Regions from separate parts of the Caballeronia sp. KNU42 genome, predicted to be linked through region 1. Evidence: predicted binding sites of a transcription regulator. Region 1 holds the regulator's gene; each other region holds the start of a gene.
The links. Region 1 encodes LexA, which represses DNA repair genes until DNA is damaged. Its sites were predicted from a motif close to ACTGTATNNNNATACAGT; they were not measured.

Region 1 (4,198 bases):
CCTTCGAGAAGTTTGAATCAATGACCGGAAGGCCCGTCCAGCAAGGGATTCACGTACCTGGCACGGTGTCCGCTTGGCGTTTCGCGAGCAAGCCGGCCGCATTAGCGTTTTCCATCGTTGCCACCGTTTCAGCGACGCACCATCATGAAGGCAACGCGGCCCGGGTTTTGTCGCCCGCCCGGCTCACGGGGCAGAATCTGCAAGACTATGACGACCGTTTTTTTGATGCCCTTTGCTGCTTTTGTGCAGCGCGGAGAACCACCATGGCGAGCTATCGAAAAATCCTGTTGTGTTACGACGGCTCTCGCGAAGGGCGCAAGGCGTTACGTGACGGCGCGAATCTGGCGCTCGACCTGAAAGCCGAAACGCATGTGCTCGCCGTTGTCGACATGCGTTCCAGCATCGCCCAAAGCGCCGGGCTTCTCACCGATATGGCGTGCGGCCGTTTCGAAGACGCCGCCCGCGACATCCTGCGTGAAGGCGTGGAATGGCTGACGGAGCGGGGCGTTCCGGCGCAGGGACACTTTGCGTTCGGCCATCCTATCGATGAAATTGCCGGGCTCGCCCAGAGCTTGCAGGTGGATCTGGTGGTGGTGGGGCATCGGTGCCGCACGGGCTTGGCGCGCTGGTGGATGGGCTCGGGCAACACGCCGCTGATGGATCGGGTGTCCTGCAGCATTTTGGTGGCGGTGTCACCGACGGGCACATCGGCGGAGCAGGAAGACGCCGCGCATGCAGCGAAGCCTGTGAAAGCCGAGGCTAGTGTTTGATGCGTGAGGGCGCGCTGAGAGCAGCAGGCGGCCAAGCCGGTGCCGCTCTCAGCCCGCAACAACTCGGTGCACAGGCCCGTGTTGTTGCGGTAGAGCCGATCCCGATCGCCTAGTCGTTATTCAACTCCACTGCGACCAGTTTCCACGAGAACAACCCGTAGCGCCTGAGAATGGCTGAATAGCGCGCATCGCCGGTTCCATGCTGGTAATTCACCGCGAAAGTATCGAAGCTTCGATACCCCGCCGTGGTTTGGGGCGGCGGTTTCGGTGCGGACGGTGAAGCGACGGCAGGCGCAGGCGGCTGCGCCGGCGCGGTTCCGGGAACTGCCACCACAGCGCCGCTCGACTCGGGCGCAACCGGCGGTTTCTCGCCCGGATCACCCTTTGGCGGTATGCCATTGAGAATTGCCGCCACGCCGTCGGGCGTTGCATACGAATCGACCAGCGGGCCGATCAACGCCGCGCCAATCATGGCGCCGATCATTGCTAACGGATTGCCGCTCTTCTGTATATCGATCCTTCGGGTCAGCAACTGCCCGACCTGATCCTTCAGGCTTCCACGCAGCAGAGGAAAATCGACATACTGATTGACGGTTTGAGCGTCACGCGCGTCGGCGGCGCGTTTCAACCGATCGAGCGCGATATACGGCGACGCATAGATCACACCGAGTACCGCGACGATGACAACTACCAACAACGCAATGACAATGGATCTGCTGGTGCGGGACATACGCTAAGGCGCCTTTTAACTGAGAGGTTGATGCGGCTCGAATGCGAGCGTTGAGGTCAAAGACGACTCAACTCTCAGATGGACCGCTACGGCGTCAGAATTATCCCTGCGTTTATCGCTGTAAATCGTTTTTAAACTCAGGCGAGCAATCCGCTTTCTACACCTGCACGCTCGTCGTCGATGCAGCGGTCGATCATGCGCGACACCGCTTCGATATTACCGACCATGATGACCCGCGACTCTCCGCGATAAACCCGAACCGGCGCACGCTGCTCGGCCTGCGTATGCACCGATGCACTCAGCGATACCCGGGCGAACGCCGGCTGCCGCGAGGGCAGGACGGGCAGTTCGTCGAAGAGGTCCGGGGTGTCAGCCGGCTTTTGCGTCTTGCAGGAGATCAGCGAGCGCAGATGCCGCAAACGGCCGAACTCGCGGAATTGCCGAAACGAAAGGGGCGCGCGTGCTGTCGGCGCGAACGATGCAGATAAGAAAGAAGCAGAAAACAGCCGGGCGAATCGTTCCATGATGTTTCTCCGATAACCGATCACTGATGACAATAGGGCGCGCGCCGGTTCATCGCGGATGCGATGTCCGTCACGCTTTATAGGGCAGGAATTCAAGCGCAGCGCGGCTGGGGCGGAATGACAGAAAACTCCCGAAACACCCGCCGCCGCGCTACCAATCAGAAATCAAAACAGAAATCAAAGCTCGCCGGAACGAATCAACCCGACCGCAATACCTTCCAACGCAAAGTCTTCACTGCCTGACGCTACGAAGATGTTCTCGTAATCAGGATTTTCCGCAATCAGTTCAACGCCATCTGGATGACGTTTCCAGCGTTTGACCGTGACGTCGTCACCGAGTCGCGCCACCACGATCTGCCCGTCCTTCGCCTCGTTTTTTTTTTGCACGGCGAGCAAGTCACCGTCGAAGATGCCTGCGTCGCGCATGGAAAGCCCGCGCACTTTCAACAGATAGTCCGGTTTGCTGGAGAACAACGCCGGGTCGCAGGCGTAATGCTGGGAGATGTGTTCCTGCGCGAGGATCGGGCTACCGGCCGCCACGCGCCCGACCAGCGGCAAGGACAGTTGCATGATGCTGGCGTGTGGCAACGTGAACTGATGAGGCGCGTCTTCAAGGCCGCCATTGGTCAGCAGGCGAATGCCGCGCGATGAACCCGCGGCCAGTTCGATCACCCCTTTACGCGCCAGCGCCCGGAGATGCTCTTCGGCGGAGTTGGCGGAGCTAAAACCAAGTTCGGCCGCGATCTCGGCGCGCGTGGGCGGAAACCCCGTGCGTTCGATCGCGCGCTGGATCAGTTCGAAAACTTCTTGCTGCCGCGCAGTCAGTTTGCTCAATTTGGTCACGTGCGGTTGCCCCTTTTATGGCCGGTCGTCCACTGTATGGATGAACAGATGCCTGTAGTTTTATACAGTATTCGGCGCATTTCAAGCTTTACTTTAAGTTCGACGTCGTCAGAACCACACAGCACCCGAAAACAGGGTGCTCCAACGCCCGTTTGATGGCCGCAACGCCGCTTCCAGCCTTCATTAGCACTTTTTGATCTAAAAGAATGAATAACAATTATTTTTAATAATGAAAGCTCGTCGATAGACTCGGCTGCTCAAACACATAAGACGGGGAACGGGGCAATGCTGAGTCGGAATTCGGGGTGGGGCGCACGTGCACGGAAGCTGTTTGCCACGGCGGTGATCGGGGCAGCGTCGGCGACCGGGATGATTGCGGGAACGGTCTCGATGGCGCATGCCGACACGTCGTTCCTGAACGTGTCGTACGACCCGACGCGTGAGTTGTACCAAGACTTCAATCAGGCTTTCGGCAAGAAATGGAAGGCTGAAACGGGTGAAACCGTCACGTTCAAGCAATCGCATGGCGGCTCCGGCGGTCAGGCGCGCTCGGTTCTCGACGGCTTGCAGGCGGATGTGGTGACGCTGGCGCTCGCCTACGACATCGATGCGCTCGCAGCCAAGGGCCTCGTTGCCCAGGACTGGCAGAAGCGCTTGCCGGACAACGCGTCGCCGTACACATCGACGATCGTGTTCCTCGTGCGGAAAGGTAACCCGAAGCAGATCAAGGACTGGCCGGACCTGCTCAAGCCGGGTGTGTCCATCGTGACGCCTAATCCGAAGACGTCGGGCGGCGCGCGCTGGAACTACCTCGCGGCCTGGGCGTATGCAGAACATCTGCCGGGAGGCAACGAGACGACCGCCAAGGACTTCGTGACCAAGCTCTACAAAAACGCCGGCGTGCTGGATTCCGGCGCTCGGGGAGCCACCACCAGCTTTGTGCAGCGCGGGCAGGGCGACGTGCTGATCGCGTGGGAAAACGAGGCGTTCCTGTCGCTGAAGGAATTTGGCTCGGACAAGTTCGAAATCGTGGTGCCGTCGGTGAGCATTTTGGCTGAGCCGCCAGTGGCGGTTGTCGACAAGGTGGTTGATCGTCATGGCACGCGCAAGCTGGCTGAGGCGTACCTCAAGTATCTGTATAGCGAGGAAGGTCAGGAGATCGCGGCGCGTAACTTCTATCGGCCGCGTTCCACGGCAGTTCCCGCTGCGCTGACGAAGCAGTTTCCGAAGATCAAGCTTTACACCATCGATGACTCCTTTGGTGGCTGGACCAAGGCGCAAAAGACGCATTTCGCCGATGGAGGCGTGTTCGATTCGATCTATCAGCCGCA
Region 2 (4,198 bases), on a different replicon from region 1:
TCGGGCCGCGCCAGATCGTTCGGCGTGAGCAGGTACGCGCCTTTTTTCGACCGCATGCGGGCAATGGTGATGAGCTCCGACAAATTGCCGTATCCATTGCGGTTCGTCGCCAGCAAAATGAGTCCGAAGGCCGGCGAAAGATCCGCGTTGACGAGCTTGAAATACGAGCCGATCACCAGCGGAAAATTCAGGTTCTTCGCCTCCACATGCGCGCGTACGACACCCGCGAGCGAGCATTCATCGGTGATTGCCAGGCCGGCATAACCGAGTTGCGCCGCCCGCGCGACCAGCTCCTCTCCACGCGATGCCCCGTGAAGGAACGTGAAGTTGGAAAATGCGAAAAGCTCCGCATACGCGGGCAGCATGGAGAAGGTGGTATCCACGATTCATCATCCAAACAGACCGTGGAGGAACCAGCGCGGGTCTTCGGCTTCCGCGCTGCCGGGCCGCTCGCGATAAATCCAGTAGCAACTTTGATCGGTGGCTTGCGCGACGAAATAATCGCGGCTGGTCAAATTACCGTCGAACCATCCCGCCTCGATGCGCTCAGCCGGCGACACGAGCTTCAGCGACGACCCATAGAACGGCCGATGACTTTTCATCATCAATTGCAACGGCTTTTCAAGCAGCCATGCCGGGCGCGGCAGATCGGACGGCACGGCTTCAAGTTTTTGAGGAAGGGTGGTATCGGTGACGGAGATCCATCGGTTCGCCTGTTCCGGCCGGTAATCCGATGAAGGCGCCGCACGCAGCACGTTCTCGGCGCCGAGCCGCGCCACCAGCAATTCGAGCAACCGATTGTGGTCTTCAGGCGAGCCGCCGGGTTCAGGAAAGAGCGTCTCGGTAGGCGGTTCGGCAGGCTGAATTTTTGCGGCGCTCAGGCGCAACGCTATCACCGGCGCCACGAGTTCCGTGCGGCCAAGCCGCTCCTTGAACAAGCGCACCAGATGTTCTTCGTGCCAGGTGGGTTCAGCGAGGGCGATCTGGATAACGGTTGGGTCGATGGCATCGCGGCCGCGCTCGTGTTCCAGCGTGAGCGTGGCATGCGTGAGCGCCAGTTGCTGCGTGCTCAGCCAGCCGCACAGTTGCACGATCAACCGGCGCGCGGCAAACAGCATGGCTTCCGCATGCTCGATGCGATCAGGCAACTCGATGCGCGCGCTGAAAGCGGGCGGCACAGCCAGCCATTCGTAGAGTTCGGGCGCGAGCCCATAAGCGCGGTCGAGCGAATCCAGCAGCGCGACGCCGCAGCGTTTTTTCAAGCCGGCACGCGGCAGACGGCGGATGTCGTTCAGCGTCTTGCAACCCAGTCCCGTGAACCAGTCCCTGAAAGCCCGCACTTCCGGCGCGGCGTGGAACGGCAGCGTTCCGAGCTTGCGTTCGAGCGACGTCATTTTCAGCACGCGCCGCTTGCCGAGGTGAGCGCTCTGGATGCTTCTGGCCAGCAGCCACGCGCCCTGGCCGGTCGGCGCTGTGCTCAGGCGCGCCGTCACGCCGATGGCATCGACAATGTCCCGCATCTGATGACACAGCCGCACGATGCCGCCGAAGAGCCGCAAGCTCGCCGTGACGTCGATAACAATGGTTTCCTCATCGCAAAGTGTGACCATGGGAGAGAATTTCATCAGGGAAAAAGCTACCTCGCGCATCAAGTCGTTTTCCCGGCTCAGCTCGCGTTCGAACATGAGGGTGTCGGGCGAGAGTGTGAGGACGCCACCGCGTTTCATGCCGATGCACACGCTGGCCTCGCGAGCGCTCAGGTCTCCTATGAAGACCGTGTCGCGGTCGAGGACGACGCAGCCGTGTTCAGGCTTAGGCGACCAGCGTGGACGGAACACTTCCAGCGACAACCGGGGTAGATGTATGCCGACGTACACGGGCATGAGGACTCATCAGAACGGGAGAGGGTTGCAGGGTGACGGACAGTCTTTCGGCGCGAATCGGGCCTTTGCGCTTGATGATGTCGACAGCAATACCGTCGCCGGCCGGCCGCACGCACAGCCTCAACGTGGCCGGCGACGAATCCGCCGCGCTCGCGAGCGGGCGCACCATCAGGAATAGCGTTTCAGAGGATTGCGCGGCCATGTGGAGGCGCCGTAGCGACTCCGTGCGCGCGTATTGCTGCCAGAAGATAAGCGCCCCGCAACTGCCGGTTTTGAGGATTTGCTCGGCTGACCACAACGCGTCAGCCAGTTTCGATGCGCGTACCTGGAGCAGCTTGTCGAGCGGCACACCGAGATACGCAAAGGCAAGAGAATTTGGCATGTGAGGCGGTTGCACGAAGGCGATGGGGCGGCGGCTTACCGCGGCGAGCGCCGGGCGTAACAGCCTGACTTCGCCCACGCCCGGTTGCTGCACCAGCAACTCGATCAGCGTTCCCAGGGGCCAGCCGCCGCCCGGCAGTTCGGCCGACAGCACGGCATAACCCGTGTCGACCGTCTGCCCCTGCGAGCGCGCGAGCTGCGACCCGCGCCACAAGGCGGGGTGGATGTCTTCGACGTTCTTGAGCAGGGCTGACATGGCAAATTTAACTGTATGGATGTACAGTACTTTACCTTGAATTGATCGAACTTGAACTGCCCCTTTTTAAACGCGGGGGAGGATATCGGAGAGGAAAATATGACCGGGGAATGGTCCGGAAACGGTAAGGAGAATGCGCGGTGACCATCCTGGTTGGCACGGCTTCATGGACTGATCCCACGCTGATCAAGTGCAAGCGTTTTTATCCGCCTGGCTGCTCGAGCGCGGAGGCACGCTTGCGTCATTACGCGTCCGTGTTCCCGTTGGTGGAGGTTGATTCCAGCTATTACGCCATGCCCAACGCCGCGAATTCGGTGTTGTGGGCAGAGCGGACACCGCCCGGGTTCGTGTTCAACATCAAGGCGTTTCGCTTGTTCACGGGGCATCAGACCGCACGCGACATGTTCCCGCCGGACATCCAGCCGCACTTGCCGCAGAACGGCAAGACGAGCCTGTATTACAAGGATTTGCCGGACGAGTTGCAACAGGAACTATGGTGCCGGTACTTCGAAGCCGTTGAGCCGCTTCGTCTTGCCGGCAAGCTCGGCGCGGTGCATTTCCAGTTTGCGCCGTGGGTGATCTGCAATCCCCATGGCATCCGGCATGTCGAGCACTGTGCGGACGTCATGGGCGCAATGGACGGCTACACCATGGCGGTCGAGTTTCGCAACCAGACCTGGTTCGACGACAAGCGCCGCGACTCCACGCTCGCCATGGAACGTGAGCGCGGACTGGTGAATGTGGTGGTGGATGAACCGCAGGGGTCGAGTAACAGCATCCCCGCCATTTGGGAAACAACGCATCCGCGGCTGGCGCTGATTCGCATGCATGGACGCAATCAGGACACATGGAATATCAAAGGCGCGGTTGCATCGTCGTCGAGATTTCACTACGAGTACAACGACGATGAAATCGATTCGCTAGCTAGTCAGATCATCGAGATCTCGAAAGCGGTTGAATTGACGCATGTGGTTTTTAATACGAACTACGAGGACCAGGGGCAGAGGAATGCGGCGAAGTTGATGGGCGTCCTGGGCGCGAACGCGATTGCGTCATGATCTTTTGGACGGCGGCTACCGAAGGCAGCAACAGGCTCAGAGCATGTCACAACGCGTAGCCGCCGAACATTGAGAAATCGGACCCCAACACGCCGTGCATGGTCGCCGGATTTCCGGCTTCAGTTAGTCACGAGGCGATTCGGTCCGCTGGAATCTATCCCTGTGCATCTCACGCGTCGACGAGATCCCGAACTCCCTGTACTGGCAAATTAGTGCAAAAGGCAGTACATTTGCTTGCCTTGTTGATGGGATCACGCCATGTCACGCCTGAAGGACGAAACCCTTTCGATCCGTACCTCTGCCGACATCAAGCAACTGCTCCGCGTGGCGGCCGAGCGTGAGCGGCGCTCGGTTGCTTCGATGATCGAAATCCTGGTTCTCGACTACGCACGAACCCATAACCTGAAACCGGATCGACAAGATGACGACTCGGTAAAGGGAAATGTCTCGCGCGAGATGTAGGCGAAATTGAGATCAGGGTTTTTAGATGCAGAAGTAAAGCTCTCTTGCGGATATTGATAGTGCGGGGAAAAAGTGATGGCAAAAACGAGGGAACCTTCATGACCCAGAACTGGCCTTATCCCGGCGCCCGCTGGTGGAAGTTTGATTTCCACACGCAT
Region 3 (4,198 bases), on a different replicon from region 1:
CGACCGGGCGATCGCGCTTGCGAAACGGCAGGTCGCGGACATGGCCACGCTCGTCGATGAAATGGGCGAATACTCGAAAGTCCTTGGCGACGATTCCATCCTGACAGTCGAGCGTCTCGACCTGACCGAGCTCTTCGACGAACTCATGCTGCTCTGCCATGCATCGGCCCACGCGAAGGGTCTGACGCTCAAGGGGCGTGTTGATCCGGCGTTGAGCACCGTCACGTCCAACCGGCTGAAGATGAAGCAGATCGCGCTGAACCTGCTGTCCAACGCAATCAAATACACGACGACCGGCGAGGTGGAACTGGCGATGGTCACGTCGGGCGCGACACACTGGACGCTGCGCGTGTCGGATACGGGAATGGGGATCAGCGAAGAGGATCGCGAACGGGTATTCGAGGAGTTCGAACGCGCGGCTTCCGATGAGATTCCCGGCACCGGCCTGGGGCTGGCGATCGTGAAGGAACTCGCGCGCGAACTGCACGGCGTAATCCGCTTCGAATCGTACAAGGGCCGCGGCAGCGTGTTCGAAGTGCGTTTTCCGCAAGTGCTTGAAATCGATGGCGGGGCTAAGGGGGGTTGAGGTCGAGCGGGTAGCTGATGCGTGTGGCTAATCGGCCGCGAACGGCAATTCACCCTGAACCGATAGCGGCTCGGCGACATACGATCCTGCCGGCAGTAACGCCGTCACGCGTACCCCGAGCAAACGCAGCCGCCGGTCTAGCGGCACGCGCTTCAGGCACTCGGTTGCAGCGCGACGGATCTCCATGCCATCGGCCGTTGGAAACGGGACGGTCAGGTCACGGGTGACCGTGCTGAAGTCGTTGTAGCGCAGCTTGATGCCGACCGTGCGACCCTCGTACCCCTTGCGCCGCAGGTCATCGGCCACGCGCGTACAGAGGTCGGTAAATGCCGCCGAGAGTTCTGCCCGATCGTGGCGTACATGCAGGTCGCGCTCGAAGGTGGTTTCGCGGCTCATCGACTTCGGCTCGGAGCTGACCACGACGGGACGTTCGTCGAACCCCTGCGCCACTTCCAGAAGCCATGCCGAGTAAGTCCGGCCAAAACGGGCCTGCAGGATCTCGGGGTCCGCGCGCGCCAGGTCACCGACGGTCTCAATACCGATAGCCGCCAGTTTTTCATTCGCCTTCGGCCCGATGCCGTTCACCTTGCGCACCGGGAGCGGCCAGATTCGCAACGGGATGTCGGCGGGGGTGAGAATGGTCAGGCCGTCGGGCTTATCCAGTTCCGAGCCGATTTTTGCGAGCAGCTTGTTCGGCGCGACGCTGATCGAACATGAGAGCGCGGTCGCGTCGCGCACGGCCTGCTTGATGCGTGCGGCGGTCTCGGCAGGGTCGCCCGGCAGGTCCGTCAGGTCGATGTAGATTTCATCGATACCGCGGTTCTCGATCTGCGTGGTGAACGTGGCCACTGCCTCCTTGAAGAGGCGCGAGTAGTGCCGGTACGAATCGAAGTCGGTGGGCAGCAGGATGGCGTCCGGCGCGAGCTGCGCGGCTTTCATCATGCCCATGGCGGAAAACACACCGAACGCGCGCGCTTCGTAGGTCGAGGTGGTGACAACGCCGCGGCCTACGTAGTCGCGCAGGCGCTTGAAGCGCCGGGTGCCGTCAGGCAGTGTTTCAGGCGTGGCGTTCCTGCCGCCGCCGATCACCACCGGCTGGCCGCGCAGTTCCGGGTACCGCAGCAGTTCGACTGACGCATAGAAGGCGTCCATGTCCAGATGCGCGATGTACCGCGTGGCTGTCATTGCTGCGCTCCAGCACGCAAGCGGGTCAGCGCGATTGACACGTTAACACCGCGTGTGCCGACTTTTCCATTGGGAACGGACATGACCTGAATAGCTGTATGGATGTACAGTATTTTACATCAAAAGTGCGGTGGAATGGCGCCATTAAGCGTCGTCGCGATTGTGATTGTCGTCCCAAACAAGAAACTGTCTGCGGAATTCAAGAGGTTTTACAAAAGATCTCTATCGACTATCTTTGACCGGTGAAAAGAAACGTCTTCGCAAATCGACTGAGGGTAATGCAATGAAAGCAGCGTGGTATGAGCAAAACGGGGGTGCAAGCCAGGTACTGAGAGTGGGCACACTCTCAGATCCAGTACTGTCGGCCGGCGAAGTTCTTATCAAGCTCTATGCTTCGGGAGTCAATCCCTCCGACGTTAAAAGTCGGGCGGGCCGGCCATTGATCGCTCCACGAATTACCCCGCATAGCGACGGAGCCGGGGTAGTCGTAGGCGTGGGCGCCGGCGTGGCAGATACGCGCGTCGGCGAGCGTGTCTGGATCTGGAATGGTCAATGGAAACGTTCTGGCGGTACGGCAGCGGAATTCATCAGTCTTCCTACTGAACAAGCCATCACGTTACCAAAGAACACGACGTTCGATGAAGGCGCATGCCTGGGAATTCCCGCTTTGACGGCTTTGCGCGCTATGACAATTGATGGCTCTGTTTTGGGACAAACAGTGCTTGTAAGCGGCGGTGCTGGGGCAGTAGGAGCATACGCAATTCAGTTCGCGCGCTTGCTAGGAGCGGCGTGCATCATCGCCACAGTCAGTTCAGCCGAAAAAGCCACTGCCGCGGCGGACATGGGTGCTGACCACGTCATCAACTACCGCGCCGAAAATGTGGCCGACCGGGTAAAGCAAATTACTGACGGCCGGGGAGCGAATCGGGTTATCGAAGTAGACGGGGCTGCAAACGCCGGAATGTTGCCAAGTCTTATTGCCAGGGGCGGTCTGTGCGTGATTTATGGCTCCGGGAAGTCTCAAGTGCCATTCGATTTCGGTCCGATGATTCAAATCGGCGCGGCTGCCCGTTTCTTTGTCGTGTACGAGCTGCCAAGTGCGGAGCGGACGGTGGCCATTCATGCACTTAATGCCTACCTTTCGCATGGAATGCTTAGGCATACCATCGCTGCGCGGTATCAACTTGACGACATCGCCAAGGCTCATGAGGCCGTTGAAAGCGGGAAGCTATTGGGCAACGCGGTAGTCGTTTTCGATACCCAGGACCTGAAGTCGTGAGGCATACATAGCGATTTTGGACAACGAGAAGCTTGCAAAGGCGTCAACCAGGCTTGACGTACGCAAAAGTCTGAATCCTCACGGCACTCCAATAAGAGAGGTGATTCAAGCCTTTGATGCGCTACGCCGATGATCGAATGTATCGCTGAGAGCGAACGCTGCGCTAAGCGACACGAAATGCAAATTCATCGCGCGCCACACTTACAGCCATGCTGTACGGGCGATGTGCCGCGCATCCGATCGCAAGGCCGCTTTGATCTCTCTTGCTACTGTACTCGCCCGCCCGGCGGTCAACATTGCGCCGCTGCCGGGCGGCGAGCGCGTCTGCCTGCCGAAGCTGAGTGACGCGCTGTTGTTCAGAGGTAGAAGCTGAGTTCACGGCTGACGCACTTATGCGTCACTGTGCGTCGATAAGCGCAGAAGCGCGAAATTGAAATAGGGTATTTGATTTGGAATACTCATTAGAATATAAAAAAATCCGTCTGCGGTCGGTTGACTCAAGTTCTGATTCCATTGGGCGTCTTTCCTGGACGATCGTACCCCGTTTGTCGCGATAAAAATCATGTCGGGGACCGTCTCTTTACAATCATCAGATACAACATGAATAAGCTTCGATCAGCGAGTGCAACTTATGTGATCGTAGGCGGGGGAACTTCAGGCTGCGTTGTCGCGTCTCGCCTCTCTGAAGACCCATCCGTGACGGTCATCCTTCTCGAAGAAGGTCCGAGAGACTCAAGCCCCTACATTCGCTTTCCCGGCACTTACTACAAGACCGCGCAAGGCGGTCTTCTTAAGCGATATCGTTGGGAGCCCGAAATTGGCTACGAGCGTGACGAGAACGACACGATGGCCCAAGCGAGTGTCCTCGGCGGCGGCAGCTCTGTCAATGGCATGGTATATGTGCGAGGCAACCGGCAAGACTACGACAGTTGGGAAGCCGCCGGTGCCCATGGATGGGCATTCCGCGACGTGCTCCCCTATTTTCTGCGCGCGGAAAGCAATGCCGATTTCGCAAACGAATACCACGGCACGCGCGGCTCCGTCGGTATCAGCTTCCCTGCGAGTGTTCATCCGTTAACGCGAAAATGGCTGCAAGCTTGCCAGCAGTCCGGCCTTCAGTATGTTCCTGACTTCAACGGTGGCGCGCA

Region 2: the regulator LexA is predicted to act here: its motif matches at 2,531-2,548, upstream of imuA (translesion DNA synthesis-associated protein ImuA).
Region 3: the regulator LexA is predicted to act here: its motif matches at 1,865-1,882, upstream of dinB (DNA polymerase IV).

The regions. Positions count from the first base shown of each region.
Region 1 is NZ_CM132388.1:503,240-507,437, forward strand. Features, by position in the region: gene ACSOSP_RS02180 (universal stress protein) at 264-770, shown strand; gene ACSOSP_RS02185 (DUF2939 domain-containing protein) at 880-1,500, opposite strand; gene ACSOSP_RS02190 (hypothetical protein) at 1,638-2,024, opposite strand; gene lexA (transcriptional repressor LexA) at 2,202-2,858, opposite strand; gene ACSOSP_RS02200 (sulfate ABC transporter substrate-binding protein) at 3,153-4,198, shown strand, end outside.
Region 2 is NZ_CM132389.1:826,722-830,919, reverse strand. Features, by position in the region: gene ACSOSP_RS22875 (error-prone DNA polymerase) at 1-383, opposite strand, end outside; gene ACSOSP_RS22870 (DNA polymerase Y family protein) at 390-1,883, opposite strand; gene imuA (translesion DNA synthesis-associated protein ImuA) at 1,813-2,520, opposite strand; gene ACSOSP_RS22860 (DUF72 domain-containing protein) at 2,661-3,578, shown strand; gene ACSOSP_RS22855 (hypothetical protein) at 3,837-4,040, shown strand; gene ACSOSP_RS22850 (TrlF family AAA-like ATPase) at 4,139-4,198, shown strand, end outside.
Region 3 is NZ_CM132390.1:418,940-423,137, reverse strand. Features, by position in the region: gene ACSOSP_RS33275 (sensor histidine kinase) at 1-586, shown strand, start outside; gene dinB (DNA polymerase IV) at 614-1,771, opposite strand; gene ACSOSP_RS33265 (NADPH:quinone reductase) at 2,055-3,050, shown strand; gene ACSOSP_RS33260 (GMC family oxidoreductase) at 3,543-4,198, shown strand, end outside.